Regions from separate parts of the Trinickia caryophylli genome, predicted to be linked through region 1. Evidence: riboswitches for the same ligand, from Rfam matches in the RefSeq annotation. Region 1 holds a riboswitch; the other holds the start of a gene.
What was found. Region 1 has a riboswitch for thiamine pyrophosphate ahead of U0034_RS07730 (FAD-dependent oxidoreductase). Riboswitches for the same ligand answer to the same signal wherever they lie in the genome.
Positions count from the first base shown of each region.

Region 1 (8,117 bases):
GGGTCCACGGCCATCATTTCCAGGGCCGTCAACTGCTCCCCAGCCTTCATCAAGCCGATCTCGGCCGTAAGCGAAGTGCCGGCGCGGCCCGCGAAAAGCAGCGCCGTGACCACGGGCCCGAGCTCGCGCACGAGCGAGAGCGCGACGAGCAGCCCGAGGGCCTGCTCGGAGCCGTAGCGGTTGAGCGTGTAATAGCCTTGCAGCCCGAGCACGAAGCCGACGAAAAGCCCCGAGACCGCGATGATCACGAGCGAATAATTACCGACGAACAACAATTGCTTGATGACAAGGTTCGGGCGCCGCAGCAGTGCGAAAAACTCGAGCACGAGGCGAACGAACATACGCGTGGCGTAGCCCGTGCGCGCAACACCGTCGAGCACCCAGCGCCCGACCGAACTGATCATGCCGATCATGCGCGCCCTCCGCCGATGCCGAAATCCGCCGCTAGCGGCGTTTGCGTCGGATAGTGGAAACGGAACGGGCCGTCGGGGGCGCCATCGATGAACTGTCGCACCGACGGGTCGACCGACTCGCGCAGCTCGGCCGGCGTACCTTCGGCAAGCACGCCGCCGTTCGCGAGAAAGTAGACGTAATCGGCGATCGCGAACGATTCGGGGACGTCGTGCGTGACGAGAATCGACGTGGCCCCGAGCGCCTGATTGAGCGTGCGGATCAGATTGGCCGTGATGCCGAGCGAGATCGGGTCGAGCCCCGCAAACGGTTCGTCGTACATCATCAGTTCGGGATCGAGCGCGATCGCGCGCGCGAGCGCCACGCGCCGGGCCATGCCGCCCGAGATCTGCGACGGCGAAAGATCGCGCGCGCCGCGCAGGCCTACTGCGTTGAGTTTCATCAGTACGAGATCGCGGATCAGCGCTTCCGGCAGATCCGTGTGCTCGCGCAGCGCGAACGCCACGTTCTCGAACACCGACATGTCGGTGAAAAGCGCGCCGAACTGGAACAGCATACCCATCTCGCGGCGCAGGGCGTAGAGCCCCTCGCGCGTTTGCTTGCCCATGTCGCGGCCGTGAAAATTCACTTCGCCGCGCCGCGCCCGCTCGAGGCCGCCTATCAGGCGCAGCACCGTTGTTTTACCGCAGCCGGAGCCGCCCATGACGGCCACGACCTGTCCGCGCGAGAAGCGCATGTTCAGGTTGGAAAGAACGAGGCGCCCTTCGTCGTAGCCGAAATCGACGTTGCGCAACTCGAGAATGGGCTCGGAAGAAGATGGCGGCACGAAGCACGGGCTCCTTTTAGGCGGAAGCGGAATTATAGGGCCTCAGCGCCAACGCCGCTGTGACAGCGCGCGGTCGCAATTGAAAAACTGCGTTACCGCCGCTGAACAGGCGCGGCGGCGAACGCCGCCTCGAGCGCGGCAACCGCCGCCGCCGGATCCGCCGCGGCCGTAACCGCGCTCACGACCGCCGCACTGCCCACGCCCGTGGCGAGCACGCCCGGCAACGACTCGAGCGTGATTCCGCCAATCGCCACAAGCGGGAAGGCGCCGTCGAACAGGCGCACGAAGCGCGCAAGGCGCGCGAGGCCCTGCGGGGCGGTGGGCACCATCTTGGTGCCCGTCGGGAACACGGCGCCGAACGCAAGGTAGCTCGGGCGGTAATGCGCCGCGCGCAGCATCTCGCTGTAACCGTGCGTCGACAGCCCCAGCCGCAGGCCGGCCGCGGCGATCGCGGACAGATCGGCGGTGTCGAGGTCTTCCTGCCCCAGATGCACGCCATAGGCCCCTGCCTCCAGCGCCTCGCACCAGTGGTCATTGATGAACACGCGTGCGCCGTGGCGGCGCCCGGCTTCGACGCTGCGCCCGATTTCGTCGGCAAGGCGCGCGGGGGGCGCATCCTTCAGGCGCAGCTGAATCGTGCCGACGCCAAGCGCCACGAGCCGCTCGACCCACTGCGCACTGGGCACGACCGGGTAGAGCCCGAGCCGCGGCGGGCATGCGGCGAAGGGCCGCGCAGGCGCGGCCGGGAGGTCCGCGATGCGCGGATAGTGCGCGAGCGTGCAAGGCCAGGCGTCGTCGCCACGCGACTCGTCGGCGTCGCGCCAGGCGAGCGCGAGCACGAGCGCATCCGCGGGATCGAAGCCGCAATCGAGAAAGCTGGCGAGTGCCGCGAGCCAATCGTCGGCCGGCTCGCCCACGAGCGCCGTGCGCTTGCCGCCAAGCGTCAGGCGCACGCCCGTGTGCGTCGCCTCCAGCACGCCGGCCCCGGCCGCGAGCCAGGCCGGACGGGCCGCATCGTGCTCGCGCTCGTCGGCCACGACGATGAGATCGCCCATGCGCGGTTCGTCGGGCGGCGTCAGGCACAGACGCCAGGGCGCGGCAGCGCGCGGCCATTCGCCGAGGTGGGCGCGGATCCGTTCGGCCGCCTCGATCAGTTCGTCCGCGGGCGGCCAAAAGACTTCGCGTCCGGTGAACGACAGCGTGCGGTTCATGACAGCCCTCCCGGCGCGATGCCGCTCAATGCCCGTCCTGGTGCCAGAACGGCATGCCGACCACCGGCGTGCTTGCCTGCGCGCTGTCGCGCTCGTCCATTGGCCCCGCGACGAAAGCCGAGCGCCCCGCCTCCACGGCCATGGCGAACGCGCGCGCCATGCGCGCCGGCTCCGTCGCCTGCGAAACGGCCGTATTGAGCAGCACCCCGTCGAAGCCCCACTCCATCACCTGGCACGCGTGCGAAGGCACACCGAGCCCCGCATCGACGATGAGCGGCACCCCGGGCAGGCGTTTGCGCAGCACGCGCAGACCGTACGGATTGATGACGCCCTTGCCGGTGCCGATCGGCGCGCCCCAGGGCATCAATGCCTCGCAGCCGGCATCGACGAGGCGGCGGCCGATGACGAGGTCTTCCGTGCAGTAGGGCAGTACCTTGAAGCCGTCCTTGACGAGGCGCGTGGCGGCCTCGACGAGCGCGACGGGATCGGGCTGCAGCGTGTAATCGTCGCCGATGACCTCGAGCTTGATCCAGTCGGTGTCGAACACCTCGCGCGCCATGTGCGCCGTGGTGACGGCTTCATCCACGGTCTGGCAGCCGGCCGTGTTGGGCAGCAGCGGCACGCCATGGCGCTTGAGCAGATCGAAGAAGCCGGCCTCGGCGGTCTCGGCGTTCATCTGGCGGCGCAGCGCGACCGTGACCATGCCGGGCCGGGCCGCTTCGATCGAATCGGACAGCGATTGCAGCGACGGGTAGCGCGACGTGCCGAGCAGCACGCGGCTCGCGAAAGTGGCGCCATAGAGTGTCAGGGCGTCGGCGGCGGAAGCGGGGTTCATCGAAGGAATCCTCGAGCGGGTGGCAAGCAGGGCAAAGAGACAGGCATCGGGTTCGTGCGGCGGGCTGGCGAGGCCGGCCCGCTCAGCCCCCCGCGACCGGATGAACGATGTCGAGCCGGTCGCCGGCCGCCAGCGCGCGCTGAGCATGCTGCGCGCGGGCGACGAACTGGCCGTTGACGGCCACGGCGAACGGGGGACGGGCGCCGAAGGCCGCGAGGGCGTCGGCGACGCTCGCGCCCTCGGGCAGCGCGAGCGGCTTTTGGTTGACGTGTATGACCATGATTTCGAACGATTCGACGTGGCGGACGTGCTCAGCGGCGCTCAGGGGCGGCGGCTCATGCGCCGGCCGCTACCGCTTCGCGCTGGCCGGCCATGTGGAGCATCTGCGCCCAGCGCGAGCCGCCGCGCCAAGCGGCGAAGCCGTCGGCATCGGCCACGCGCCGCTCGACGAGGGCACGGGCGAGTTCGGCGGCGGTCCGGGCCACCTCGGGCGCGATCATGAAACCGTGGCGGTACAGGCCGTTGACCGCGATACGGGCCGCACCGTCCCAGACGATCGACGGACGGTGATCGGGCAAGGTCGGCCGGCATTGCGTCCCCAGCTCGAGAATGCGCGCCTCGCCGAATGCCGGATGCACGGCGAACGCCGCACTCAAAAGTTCGAGCGCCGAACGCACGCTCACCGGCGACATATCCTCGCCTTCGATCTCGGTCGCGCCGATCACGAACACGCCGTCTTCTTTCGGCGCGATGTAGATGGGATACCGCGGGTGCAGCATCCGCACGGGCCGTGCCAGCGCGATGCCGGGCGCCTGTACGCGCGCGACTTCGCCGCGAATGCCTCGCAGCGCGGGCCATGCCGCTTTTGCGCCGAGCCCACGGCAATCGATCGTCACGTGCGCAGCGGGCAGTGCAAGATCCTCCACGGCCGTCTGCCAGTGCAGCTCGACGCGGCGCTCGGCGAGCCCGGCCGCCAGCGCGGCGAGCACCTGCCGATTGTCGAGCTGGCCTTCGCGCGGCAGCAGCAATCCCTGGCTGAAGCGGCCTGCGAGCAAGGGCTCCGCCGCGCCGAGGCTCGCCGCGTCGAGCGAGGCAAGATCGCCATTGGCCACGAGCGAGGCGGGTGCATTCGCGCGCACCCGGCGCTCGAACAGCGAGGCCTCGGCGCGATCGGCCCTATGCCATACCACGAGCGTACCGTTGCGCTGGAAAAAAACCGGCTCGGGCAGCTGCGCGGTGATCGCAGGCCATGCGTCGAGCGAAGCGGCACCGAGCTCGACGAGCAGCGGCTCAGCGCTTGCTGCCTCGGCGAACGGCGCAAGCATGGCGGCGGCAACCCAGGCGGCCGAGCCGGCGCCGCGGGCATCGCCGCGCTCGTACAGCGCGACGCGGTGGCCTTCGCCCGCGAGTTGCCATGCCACGAGCCGGCCCACGAGCCCCCCGCCGAGCACGGCGAAATCGGGCTTATCGTGCATACCGGGCCGGCCGGCATCGCGGAGCGCCGGCAATACGGTTGAAGATTGAACAGTCATCGGATCGATCCTTTCTGTACGGCAGTCACACGTACCCAAGGACGAAACCGGCGGGTGAGGCCGGCCGGGCGGCGCACCTCGGCGACATAGCGCCATGCGGCCCGGCGGAGAAACGGACACCCGATTGCAAACGAGCATCCGCGCGCGTCAAGCGCGGGTTCCGGAAACTTCCCGCGCCGGTATTATCCGGATCGGGTGCGAAGGGACTCTCTCAGCCTCGCCGCGATATGGCCTGCGCCATGCTCGCCTCTTGCGAAGCACCCCTGTTTCGTCGCGGCCATTAGACCATAAAAATTTGAGACACCGCAAACCCCGGCCTGCGGCATACGGCCCCAAATGGGGATACGCGCGGCACGGGCAGTCATGCCGCGGCGCGGTGGCACGCTCTGGCACAATGCGGCGTTCGAGAGCCGTGCGCCACGGTCGGCTCACGAACGAGCGCCCCGGGCGTGGGCTGGTTTTCGATCGGCAAGGACCCGCCGCCTGCGCAATCGAGCCACGCTCAGGACAATTACGACACGTTCAGGACGGTTAAGTCCTGTTTAAGAGCCGCGCGAAAAAATGCACGCAACTCGGTAGGTCGCCGGTCGGCATCCGCAGACCATCCCTGGACTCCATCGATCAAGATACTCCATCATGACGCCCATCACGAACGACCGGCCCTTCTGGCGCGGCAAAGCCCAGCGCGACCCCGACGAGATCTCCGCCTGGAGCCTCATCAAACCCTATTGGGTGTCGGAGGAATGGAAAATCGCCTGGGGGCTGCTCGTGACGATCATCGCGATGAACCTCGCGATCGTCTGGATCAACGTACGGCTCAACAGTTGGAACGCGCAGTTCTATAACGCGTTGCAGGGAAAGGACGTCAGTCATTTCCCGCATCTGCTGCTCGTTTTCACGGCCCTCGCGTTCGCATACATCATTCTTGCGGTCTACCGCACCTACCTGCGCCAGATGCTCGGCTTTCGCTGGCGCCAATGGATGACGAACCGCTTTCTGAGCGACTGGTTCGGCGAACTCGCCTTCTACCGCATCGAACGCGATCGCCTCGCCGACAACCCCGACCAGCGTATCTCCGACGATCTGCAGTCGTTCGCCACCTCCACACTCGTGCTGTCGCTCGATCTGCTCTCGACCGTCGTCACGCTCATTACGTTCGTCACGATTCTCTGGACCATCGGCGGCGCCATCACCATCGCGCTAGGGGGCACGCCCGTCTCGATTCCGGGCTATATGGTCTGGGCCGCGGCGATCTACGCGCTCGGCGGCTCGTTGCTCATCCGAAAGGTCGGCCACCCGCTCGTCTCGATCAACTACCAGCAGCAACGCGTGGAAGCCGATTTCCGTTTCGGCCTCATCCGCGTGCGTGAGAACGCCGAGCAAATCGCCTTCTACAACGGCACTCAAGTCGAGAACGAAACGGCTCGCGGCGTCTTTCAGCGCATTCGCGACAACTGGTGGATGATCATGCGGTACACGCGGCGCATGAACTTCGTGCTGAGCTTCTATGGCCAGCTCGCGATCATTTTCCCGATCGTCGTTGCGTCACCGCGCTATTTCGCCGGCGCCTACACCATGGGCGTGCTCATGCAGATCTCCGAAGCGTTCGGCCGTGTGAGCGACGCCTTCTCCTGGTTCATCAACAGCTACCAATCGCTGGTCGAATGGCGCGCCACCGTCAACCGTCTGCGCGAATTCAAGCGCGTCATGCGCGCCACGCACCTCAAGGAATCCGTGCTGCCCGCCACCGAACACGGCGGCATCAACCTGCATTACATCGATTCGCCGACGCTCGCCACGCATTCGCTCGCACTTGCCTTGCCGAACGGCACCCCGCTCGCCTCGATCGCCGATGTCACGATCGAGCCCGGCGCGCGCTGGCTCGTGCGCGGCGCATCGGGCTCGGGCAAGAGCACGCTGCTGCGTGCGTTCGCAGGCCTTTGGCCGTTCGGCGACGGCGCGATCGACGCCCCCGTGGGCGCGCGCACGATGTTCGTGCCGCAGCAGAGCTATTTGCCGATCGGCACGCTCAAAGCCGCGCTGACCTATCCGGCCGCGGCCGACACGTTCAGCGACGATGCGTGCCGCGAGGCGCTCGCACTCGTGCGGCTCGGCCCCTATGGGGAACGCCTCGCGGAGTCCGCGCACTGGACCCGCGTACTTTCGCCAGGCGAGCAGCAGCGGCTCGCGGTGGCGCGGGCGCTGCTGCACCGGCCCGACTTCCTGTTTCTCGACGAAGCCACGAGCGCACTCGATCCTGAAAACGAAGCGCTCGTGTACAGGCTGCTCGGCGAGCGCCTGCCGCGTACGGCAATCGTCAGCGTCGCCCACCGCGAGTCGCTCGCGGCCTTCCATACGCACACGCTCGTCGTCGAGCGCGTGCGGGAGCGCGAGGCGGCATAGCCGCCAAGGTCTCCGGCCCCCCGCCCATCGCCACGGGGCACGGGGCACGGGGCACGGGGCACGTCGGCGAAATTTTTTGAAATCCCTGGGAACATCCAGGAAGCGGTAACGGGCGAGGCCAGTTTATTCGCGACTTCGAATCGGCCTGGCGGCGGCGATCATCGGTGCAATGCAAGGCACACCCTTTCGCGGCGTGCCGCCGTTCCACCACCGCCATCGGAGTTCAGCTCATGTCGTTCGCTTCGTCCTTCCGCCCGCTCGTTTCGCGCGGCGCCCGTCTCGTTCAGGCCCGGCTCGTTCTCGGCGCCGCGGCCCTCACAGCTTTCGGCATCGCCCAAGCCGCGGCTTCGGCGCAAGGCACCGAGCCCGCCGACGTATGCGCTCCGCTGAAGCACATCGTCGCGGCGCCCGATTTCGGCGCCCTCGGCAGCGATCCCGCTGCCCGGCTGCCCGGCTTCGACGGCTCCGACACCTGCCGCGCAGGCGCACGTTCCTATGACTGCCGCTGGCGCGCGCATTGGGGCGCCGACGGCGTCGTCAACGACCCGCTGCAAGAGCTCGGCGCCGATATCGCCGCCTGCTTCGGCAATGCCGTGCACGACGTCAATACGCCATATCGGCAGCACTTCATCGTGTCCGACGGTAATCGTCGCGTAACGATCTGGGCCGGCGTCACGGGCGCGAACGCGTTGCGGCTGCGCGTCGCACGCTGAGCGCGCAGGTGGGCTCGTTCGCCTTCGCCGCGGTACGCAGCGTCGCAAGAGGCGTCACGAAAGGCGCCGCGTGCGTGCTCGCACTCGCCACGAGCGGCTGCGCGTGGACGGTCTTCACCGCAGTCGACGCGGCCGGGTCGGCCATCCAGGCCGGCTATGCGATCGCGGCGAACTACTCCTCGCCGG
Region 1 is NZ_CP139970.1:1,687,134-1,695,250, forward strand. Features, by position in the region: gene mlaE (lipid asymmetry maintenance ABC transporter permease subunit MlaE) at 1-404, opposite strand, end outside; gene U0034_RS07710 (ABC transporter ATP-binding protein) at 410-1,237, opposite strand; gene thiE (thiamine phosphate synthase) at 1,330-2,448, opposite strand; gene U0034_RS07720 (thiazole synthase) at 2,474-3,283, opposite strand; gene thiS (sulfur carrier protein ThiS) at 3,366-3,563, opposite strand; gene U0034_RS07730 (FAD-dependent oxidoreductase) at 3,619-4,758, opposite strand; TPP riboswitch at 4,967-5,090, opposite strand; gene U0034_RS07735 (ABC transporter ATP-binding protein/permease) at 5,452-7,218, shown strand; gene U0034_RS07740 (hypothetical protein) at 7,449-7,931, shown strand; gene U0034_RS07745 (hypothetical protein) at 7,940-8,117, shown strand, end outside.

Region 2 (8,117 bases), 2.0 Mb from region 1:
GTATAAGCGATGACCGTGCTGCCCGTGCCGATGTTCGTTAGATTGGTCACGCCCTTGTAGGGGACGTTGGTCTGCCCGGACGGCGCCGTGCCGTTGACGAACAGATCAAGGTTCGGTCCGGCCGGAAACGCGTTGATGAAATGCAACTGCGGGTTCTGGATACCGAGTTCCCTGCCCAGATCGTTACCGCCGCCGCCGCAAGCCACGAGGAATAACGCCGCAACAATAAACGCGGCAAGATTTCGTACGTACTTCATGTCGCACCTCTGAATGATTGGAGAACCCCGGATCGTTTCTCGTCGTTGCGGGGCACTTGCAGGGAGCAATCGGTATGCCGTCGGGTGCGCGTCAATCGCCTGATGAAACCGGTTCGGCCGTGGGCCGGTACTTGGCGCCCGTTGGACGAACGCTTCGAAGGGGATGCAGAGGTTCTGTCATGTCCGGTGCGTGTCCCGCTTTTACGCACCGGGGAGCAGATGTGGCCGGTCTTCTTTACTTTTTTCTTCGGCTTGGGCTACCCGCAAGAACGCGGGCACGGAGCGCCCGCAACACCGCGGGCCATGGCTCCTTTTTGGGGCTCAGCCGGCCCGGCGCCGGTCGAACCAGAACGACAGCGCGACGCTCGCGAGAATGGCAAGCGTCGCGAACACGGTCGAACGGGTGACGGTCTCGCCGAGCAAGAGCGCGCCGAGCGCCACCGCAACGATCGGATTGACGTACATGCAACTGCTCGCGATAGTCGGACTCGTGTGACGAATCAGAAAACCATAGGCGACATATGCGGCCATCGTCGCCACGAGCAGCAGATAGACGAACGCGACGATCGAACCGAACGCGGGCTCCGTCACGCGCTCGCCGTCGAGCCAGGCAACGCCCGTCGAAATCGCCCCGCCGAGCCCGATCTGCAATGCGGTGGCCATGAAAAGATCGGCGGGCAGCGTAAGGCGGCTCGCGAGATGCGCGCCGCCGGCCCAGGCGAGCGCCGCGAACAGGATGACGATGCTGCCGCTCACCGAAGTGCTCGACGCCCCCCCATGATTCAGCACGAGGATGCCGGCCAGGCCGAGCGCAAGCGCGGCCCACTCCCCGCGCGTGACCGGGCGCCCCGCGATGGCCGAAATCAGCGTCGCGAAGAGGGGCACAGTGGCGATGATGACCGCCGCCGTGCCGGTGCCGACGCTGCGCATGCCGAACGCGAGCAGCCCGCTCGACACGCCTACGAGCATCGTGCCGACGATACCGGCATTGCGTACCTCGGCGAGCGTCGGCCATGCGCTCGCGCGGCGCACCGCCAGCACGAAGAGCCCGATGCCGGCCAGCAGGTTTCGCAGGCCCGAGAGCAACAGCGGCGGGAACGACGCGAGCGCGACGTGCAAGGCGAGATAAGACGAGCCCCATGCCAGATAAACGACCGCGAGTGCGAGCGCGATGCGGCCGCCCTGCGAGCGCGGCAACCAGCGGGAAAAATTCATGCGCGTTGCCCGTCCGCGAAACGTGGAACGTGGCGGCCCCCTGCACGGTGGTACGCGCGGGCGCTATTCGAACGAAGGAAAGCGGGCATGACAGGACGACGAAAGGAATGGATGCCCGACGACGGACGATCGGCGCCGCATGCGGGCGCACAACGCGCTTCGTCAGGCAATCGTCGGCATTATGCACGCAGGTCGGGCGATGCGCCCGTGCGCATAACCACTTCTCTATAAGGGTCATTTGCGCGAACCCTGCCGCGGGCTCCGGCGAGTGTCCCGCCACGCGTTTTCCTCGTTGCCAAAGCCTGCCGACCCGTTGTATCTTCTGCGGTGCTAACGCGGGGGTCCTGCGTCGCGTTGTCGCATCCATCGATGCGAGAGCGCCGCGCGGGTGAGAAACACCCTTTGAACCTGATCTGGATAATGCCAGCGCAGGGAAGCGTACGGGCTTGACCGCATCACCGACCGCCCGACCTCCCCTTTCGTCTCCTGCTCCTGCTTTAGCGCCCCACAGATCGACCGGATCGGCGCGCAAGCGTCTGGCCCGGCCAGGCAAAGCCCAGGAGATTCGCATGAACGCCAACCCGAAATTCATCTCGAACGAGGCACGCGTCGATGCCGCCGCCGTCGCACCGCTGCCGAATTCGCGCAAGGTCTACGTGACCGGCTCGCAGCCCGATATCCGCGTGCCGATGCGCGAGATCACCCAGGCCGACACGCCGAGCGCCTTCGGCGGCGAGAAGAACCCACCCATCTACGTCTACGACACGTCGGGGCCGTACACCGACCCGGACGCGAGGATCGACATTCGGCAGGGCCTGCCGGCGCTCCGTCAGCGCTGGATCGAGGCGCGCGGCGACACGGTGCTGCTCGACGGACTGACGAGCCAGTACGGACGCGAGCGCGCGGCCGATCCGGCCACGGCCCAACTGCGCTTTCCCGATCTGCACCGGATGCCGCGCCGCGCGAAGGCCAGCGCGAACGTGACGCAGATGCACTATGCGCGCCGCGGCATCATCACGCCCGAGATGGAGTTCATCGCGATCCGCGAGAACCAGCGCCGCGCCGAATACCTCGAAAGCCTGCGCGCAAGCGGCCCTGCGGGCGCGAAGCTGGCCGATCTGATGGGCCGGCAGCATCCGGGCCAGGCCTTCGGCGCCGCCGCGTTCGGCGCCAACGCCCCACGCGAGATCACGCCCGAGTTCGTGCGCGAGGAAGTGGCGCGAGGCCGCGCCATCATTCCGGCCAACATCAACCACCCGGAAACGGAGCCGATGATCATCGGCCGCAATTTCCTCGTGAAGATCAACGCGAATATCGGCAATTCGGCCGTCACGTCGTCGATCGGCGAGGAAGTCGACAAGATGACCTGGGCGATCCGCTGGGGCGGCGATACGGTCATGGACCTCTCGACGGGCAAGCACATTCACGAAACCCGCGAGTGGATCATCCGCAACAGCCCGGTGCCGATCGGCACGGTGCCGATCTATCAGGCGCTCGAAAAGGTCAACGGCAAGGCCGAGGACCTGACCTGGGAAATTTTCCGCGACACGCTCATCGAGCAGGCGGAGCAAGGCGTCGACTACTTCACGATTCACGCGGGCGTGCTGCTGCGCTACGTGCCGATGACGGCCAGCCGCATGACGGGCATCGTCTCGCGCGGCGGCTCGATCATGGCCAAGTGGTGTCTCGCGCATCACAAGGAGAGTTTCCTCTATGAGCATTTCGAGGAAATCTGCGAAATCATGAAGGCCTACGACGTCAGCTTCTCGCTCGGCGACGGTCTGCGTCCCGGCTCGGTTTACGACGCGAACGACGAAGCGCAGCTCGCCGAACTGAAGACGCTCGGCGAGCTCACGCAGATCGCGTGGAAGCACGACGTCCAGGTCATGATCGAGGGCCCGGGCCACGTGCCGATGCAGCTCATCAAGGAGAACATGGATCTCCAACTGCAGTGGTGCGACGAGGCGCCGTTCTATACGCTGGGCCCGCTCACGACGGACATCGCGCCGGGCTACGATCACATCACCTCGGGGATCGGCGCCGCGATGATCGGCTGGTTCGGCACGGCCATGCTCTGCTACGTCACGCCGAAGGAGCACCTGGGCCTGCCGAACAAGGACGACGTCAAGGAAGGCATCATTACCTACAAGCTCGCAGCGCATGCCGCCGATCTTGCAAAGGGCCATCCCGGCGCGCAGATCCGCGACAACGCGCTCTCGAAGGCGCGCTTCGAGTTCCGTTGGGAGGACCAGTTCAACATCGGCCTCGATCCCGACAAGGCACGCGAGTTCCACGACGAGACGCTGCCGAAGGATTCGGCGAAGGTCGCCCACTTCTGCTCGATGTGCGGCCCGCACTTCTGCTCGATGAAGATCACGCAGGACGTTCGTGAATTCGCCGCCGCGCAAGGCGTCTCGGAGGAGGCTGCCCTGCAAAAAGGCATGGAGGTGAAGGCCGTCGAATTCGTGAAAAGCGGGGCCGAAATCTATCAGCGTCAATGATGCCGGGACTGTAACGGCCGGCGGCCATGTCCGGCGGGCGGCCGCACCGACGGCGGAACGCCCCTGAGGAGACGCATTCCCCCTGGGATGCGCCTCTTCTCGTTCCCGGCTTCCTCGGCCGCCTTCTCTGCCGCGTTGATCGGCCCGCCTCGCTTTCGTCCCGCCTCCGATCCCGCTTTCGTCCTGTTTCTTGCCATTTCATCCCGCACTGAAACATCCGCTCGCAACGGCGCGGTAACATGGGTGCCTTTAGCTCATAACGCAGGCGCGCCCCGAGCGCGCTCGATTCGATGAAGCCCGCCCATCTCGCTCAACTCGTCTTTCTGGCCTCGCTCTGGGGTGCGTCGTTTCTGTTCATCCGCGTCGGTGTGGCCGAATTCGGCGTCGCCCCGCTCATGGCGCTGCGCGTCGCGATCGGCGCCTTTTTCCTGATCGGCTGGGTCGTCATTCGCGGCGCATCGCGCAACGTGCTTTCCACGATGCGTCAACGCGCGGTGCCGCTTTTCATCGTCGGCGTGCTGAATTCCGCGGCGCCGTTCTGTCTTTTTGCGTTCGCCGAGCTCACGCTTTCCGCCGGCACGACGTCGGTCATCAACGCAACCACGCCGCTATGGGGCGCACTCGTCGCGTTCGTATGGCTCGGCGATCGCCTGACGCCGCTGCGCTCGCTCGGCATGGCGATCGGCTTCGCGGGCGTCGTCACGCTCGTGTGGGACGAAATCGCCGCCCCCCACGGGGCGCCCGGCCCCTCACCGTTCGCCACGGCCCTCGCGGCCGCCGCCGCGATGGGTGCCGCGCTGCTCTACGGCGTGGCCGCCAACTATACGAAACGGCACCTGACGGGCGTCGATGCGCTCACCGTGTCGACGGGCAGCATGGTCGCCTCGACCATTGCGCTCGCGCCGCTCGCATTCCTTACCTGGCCAGGCGCGCCCGTCTCGATCAACGCCTGGCTCGCCGTACTGAGCCTCGGTGTTGCCTGCACGGGCATCGCCTATTTCATCTACTTCCATCTGCTCGCGGTGGCGGGCCCCGCGCGCGCGATGACCGTGACCTTCGTCATCCCCGCCTTCGGCATCCTCTGGGGCGTGCTCTTCCTGCACGAACGCGTCACCGCGCCGATGCTCGAAGGCTGCGCGATCGTCCTCATCGGCACTGCCCTCGCGACGGGCGCCGTCAAGCGCATCCCGGGCTTCGGCCGCCCTGCCCGCGAAAGCTGAACCGTCTCCCGGCGGCGCGGGCTGGCCGCCGGGTCACCGCCTGCGTTCGCCACCCCACCGAGCCGTCCGGCCGCGAGGTGCTTCGCTCGTCCTTCGTCGCCCATCGAACATAGCACTGCGTGCGGGCCGGCTTACGCTCACGGGCAGTCATCGCTCGCTTGCTACAGGGTTCGGTTTCGTATGGGCATTGCCCGGCATGCTTGGTCTCCTCGTCCGCCACGCGGCGCTCGGGCGTCCGGCGGCAACGCCGAGCGCTTCGGTCCGCTCGCCCGCCGCCGCGCCGGTTCGGCCACGCTTGCGCGCGCCGCGCGCGCCTTCGCCATGGCCGCGAAGCGCGAGCTGACACTCGCCGAAATCCTGCCCCACCTTCAGCACGATGCTGCCGGCTGGTACGTCGACTATCAGGCCGTGAGACTCAGAAGCGCGTTCCAGCCCGTCGTCTCGATCACGCATAAACGCATCGTGGGATACGAAGCACTCGTGCGCGCGACCGACGGCAAGGGACAGCCCATTTCGCCGCCGACCCTCTTTGCGCAGACGCCCCGCAAACACGCCACCTTCGCGCTCGATCGCCTCGTGCGCTGCGTGCATTTCGCCAACTTCGTCGAACACGACATGGCAAATGCATGGCTTTTCGTCAACGCGCCGCCGGGCCTTTTTCGCTCCGGCTGGCCCTACGGCTCGTTCATCGACGAACTGTGCGCGCATTTCTCGCTGCCGCACCGGCGCGTCGTAATCGAGTTGCTCGAAGAGCCCGCGGCCGATGAAGCCGTTTTCGAGCGAACCGTCGAGGCGTTGCGGCGCCGCGACCTGCTGATCGCGATCGACGATTTCGGCACGGGCTTTTCGAACTTCGACCGGATCTGGCGCATGCGCCCCGATATCGTCAAGCTCGACCGCTCGCTCGTGGCCCGCATGGCCGCGCCCGGCGCCGACGGTCAGTTCGCCGCGCAACTCGTGACGATGCTGCATCGCGCAGGTGCGATGGTGCTCGGCGAGGGCGTCGAGACCGACGACGAGCTCGTCACGCTGCTCGAAGCAGACGTCGATTTCGTGCAAGGGTTCTGGCTCGGGCAGCCTCGAGGATCGCCAGTCGAGGCAAGCCGCGGCGTAAGCTCGCGCATCGAGACGATGTGGTCCCGCTTTCGCGAGCGGGCCGGCGGTGCACCGCGGCTGACAGCCGATCTAGCGCAGTTCGAGCGTGCCGTACTTGCCGGTGCGAGCCTCTACAAGGCCACGCGCCAACTCGCCGTGGCGGCGGGCCGCACATTCGAATCTCCGTTGGCGCGGCGCGTGTTCGTCACCGATGCGCAAGGCGATCAGTACGAGGCATCGATCGCGGCCAACCCCGAGGAGGCGGTGGATCGCCTCTCTCCGCTCTTTCCCGATACGGGCTGCAACTGGTCGCGCCGCCTTTATTTCAAGCGCGCCCTCGCGGCGCCGGGGCGCGTGGCGGTCATGGGCCCGCACTACTCGCTGACGCTTGGCAAGGACACGTATACCGGCGCCGTGACCGTCGACATCGGCGAACAGATGCATGTCTACTGCGTCGATTTCCTGCTGGACGCGCCGCCCGGCGAAGCGTCGCCCCGCGCCCCCCCGCCCTGACCGGGCCGCACGCGACGCGCGGCTCGCCCGCGCTCACTCCTCGACTCGCGCTCGCCCCGCCTTGACGCCGCTGCGCCGCGCCTTGCTCTCGAGCCGCCGCACCTTGGAGGCGCGCGTCGGCCGCGTCGGCACGCGAGCGCGCGGTGTCATGCTGACGCTTGCCACGAGTGCATTCAGGCGCTCGAGTGCCGCCGCGCGATTCATCTCCTGCGTCCGATACTCCTGCGACTTGATGATGACCACGCCGTCGCGTGTGACGCGGTGATCGGACAGCGCAAGCAGCCGCATCTTGATCGGCTCGGGCAGCGAGGACGCGCGGATATCGAAGCGCAAGTGGATCGCGCTCGAGACCTTGTTGACGTTCTGGCCGCCCGCGCCTTGCGCACGCACGGCCGTCAACTCGACTTCGTCAGGCGCAACGGTGTAGCGAAAGCTCATGGTACCTGGCACGCACGAATAGAAACAGAAACCATCGATAAAGGATTTGCCCGCAGTGTCGCACAACCCGATCCCCCGGGCGGCGCGGTTCAACGCCGGCTCGCCTCGTCGAGCGCCCGCGCCATGCGCGCCGCGAGCCCCGAATCGCGGCGCGTCGGCGTGGCAATCGCCTCGGCCAGCACGCGCCGCGTGCCGACGATGCGCACGGCCCGCCGCGCACGCGTGACAGCCGTATAAACGAGCTCGCGCGAGAGCACGCGGCTCGCCGAGGCGGGCAGCACGAGCGCCGCCTCGTCGAACTCCGAGCCCTGCGACTTGTGCACGGTCAGCGCGAACGCCGTATCGTGCGGCGGCAGCGCGGCTGGCGAGACGGCGCGCATGCCGCCCTCGGCCGTGCGGAAATAGACGCGCAGCACGCCGCGCGCGTCGGGCAACGCAATGCCGATATCGCCGTTGAAGAGCCCGATCGCGTAATCGTTGCGCGCCACCATCACCGCGCGCCCCGCGAACCAGCTGGCCCCCGGCGCGAGCGGAATGTGCGCCGCACGCCGAACGTGGGCGCTCATGATCGCGTTGAGCGCGTCGACGCCGCGCGCGCCGGCGCGCGTCGCGCAGAGGATCCGGAACGCGTTGAGCGCCGCGAAGAGCGGCTCGGGATCGGGCTGCACCGCCTCGAGCGTGGCGGCAACGGCCGAGGCATATCCGGCGAAGCCGCGCGCGAGCCGCTCCACCGTGGCGGCCGATAGCGGGCTGCCGCCATCCTCGTCGAGCACGGCAGGCGATGCGAGGCTCGCTTCGTCGTGCCCGAGGCTCAGCGTCGACAACGCGGCGTCAGTATCGCCGCGCCGGATCGCGAGGGATAGTCGGCCGATCGGCGA
Region 2 is NZ_CP139970.1:3,706,525-3,714,641, reverse strand. Features, by position in the region: gene U0034_RS16765 (DUF4397 domain-containing protein) at 1-257, opposite strand, end outside; gene U0034_RS16760 (EamA family transporter) at 579-1,472, opposite strand; TPP riboswitch at 1,800-1,925, shown strand; gene thiC (phosphomethylpyrimidine synthase ThiC) at 2,042-3,973, shown strand; gene U0034_RS16750 (DMT family transporter) at 4,264-5,193, shown strand; gene U0034_RS16745 (EAL domain-containing protein) at 5,515-6,801, shown strand; gene arfB (alternative ribosome rescue aminoacyl-tRNA hydrolase ArfB) at 6,835-7,239, opposite strand; gene U0034_RS16735 (AAA family ATPase) at 7,329-8,117, opposite strand, start outside.
Region 2: it holds a riboswitch for thiamine pyrophosphate, as region 1 does, so the genes downstream of both, thiC (phosphomethylpyrimidine synthase ThiC) here and U0034_RS07730 (FAD-dependent oxidoreductase) in region 1, are expected to answer to the same signal.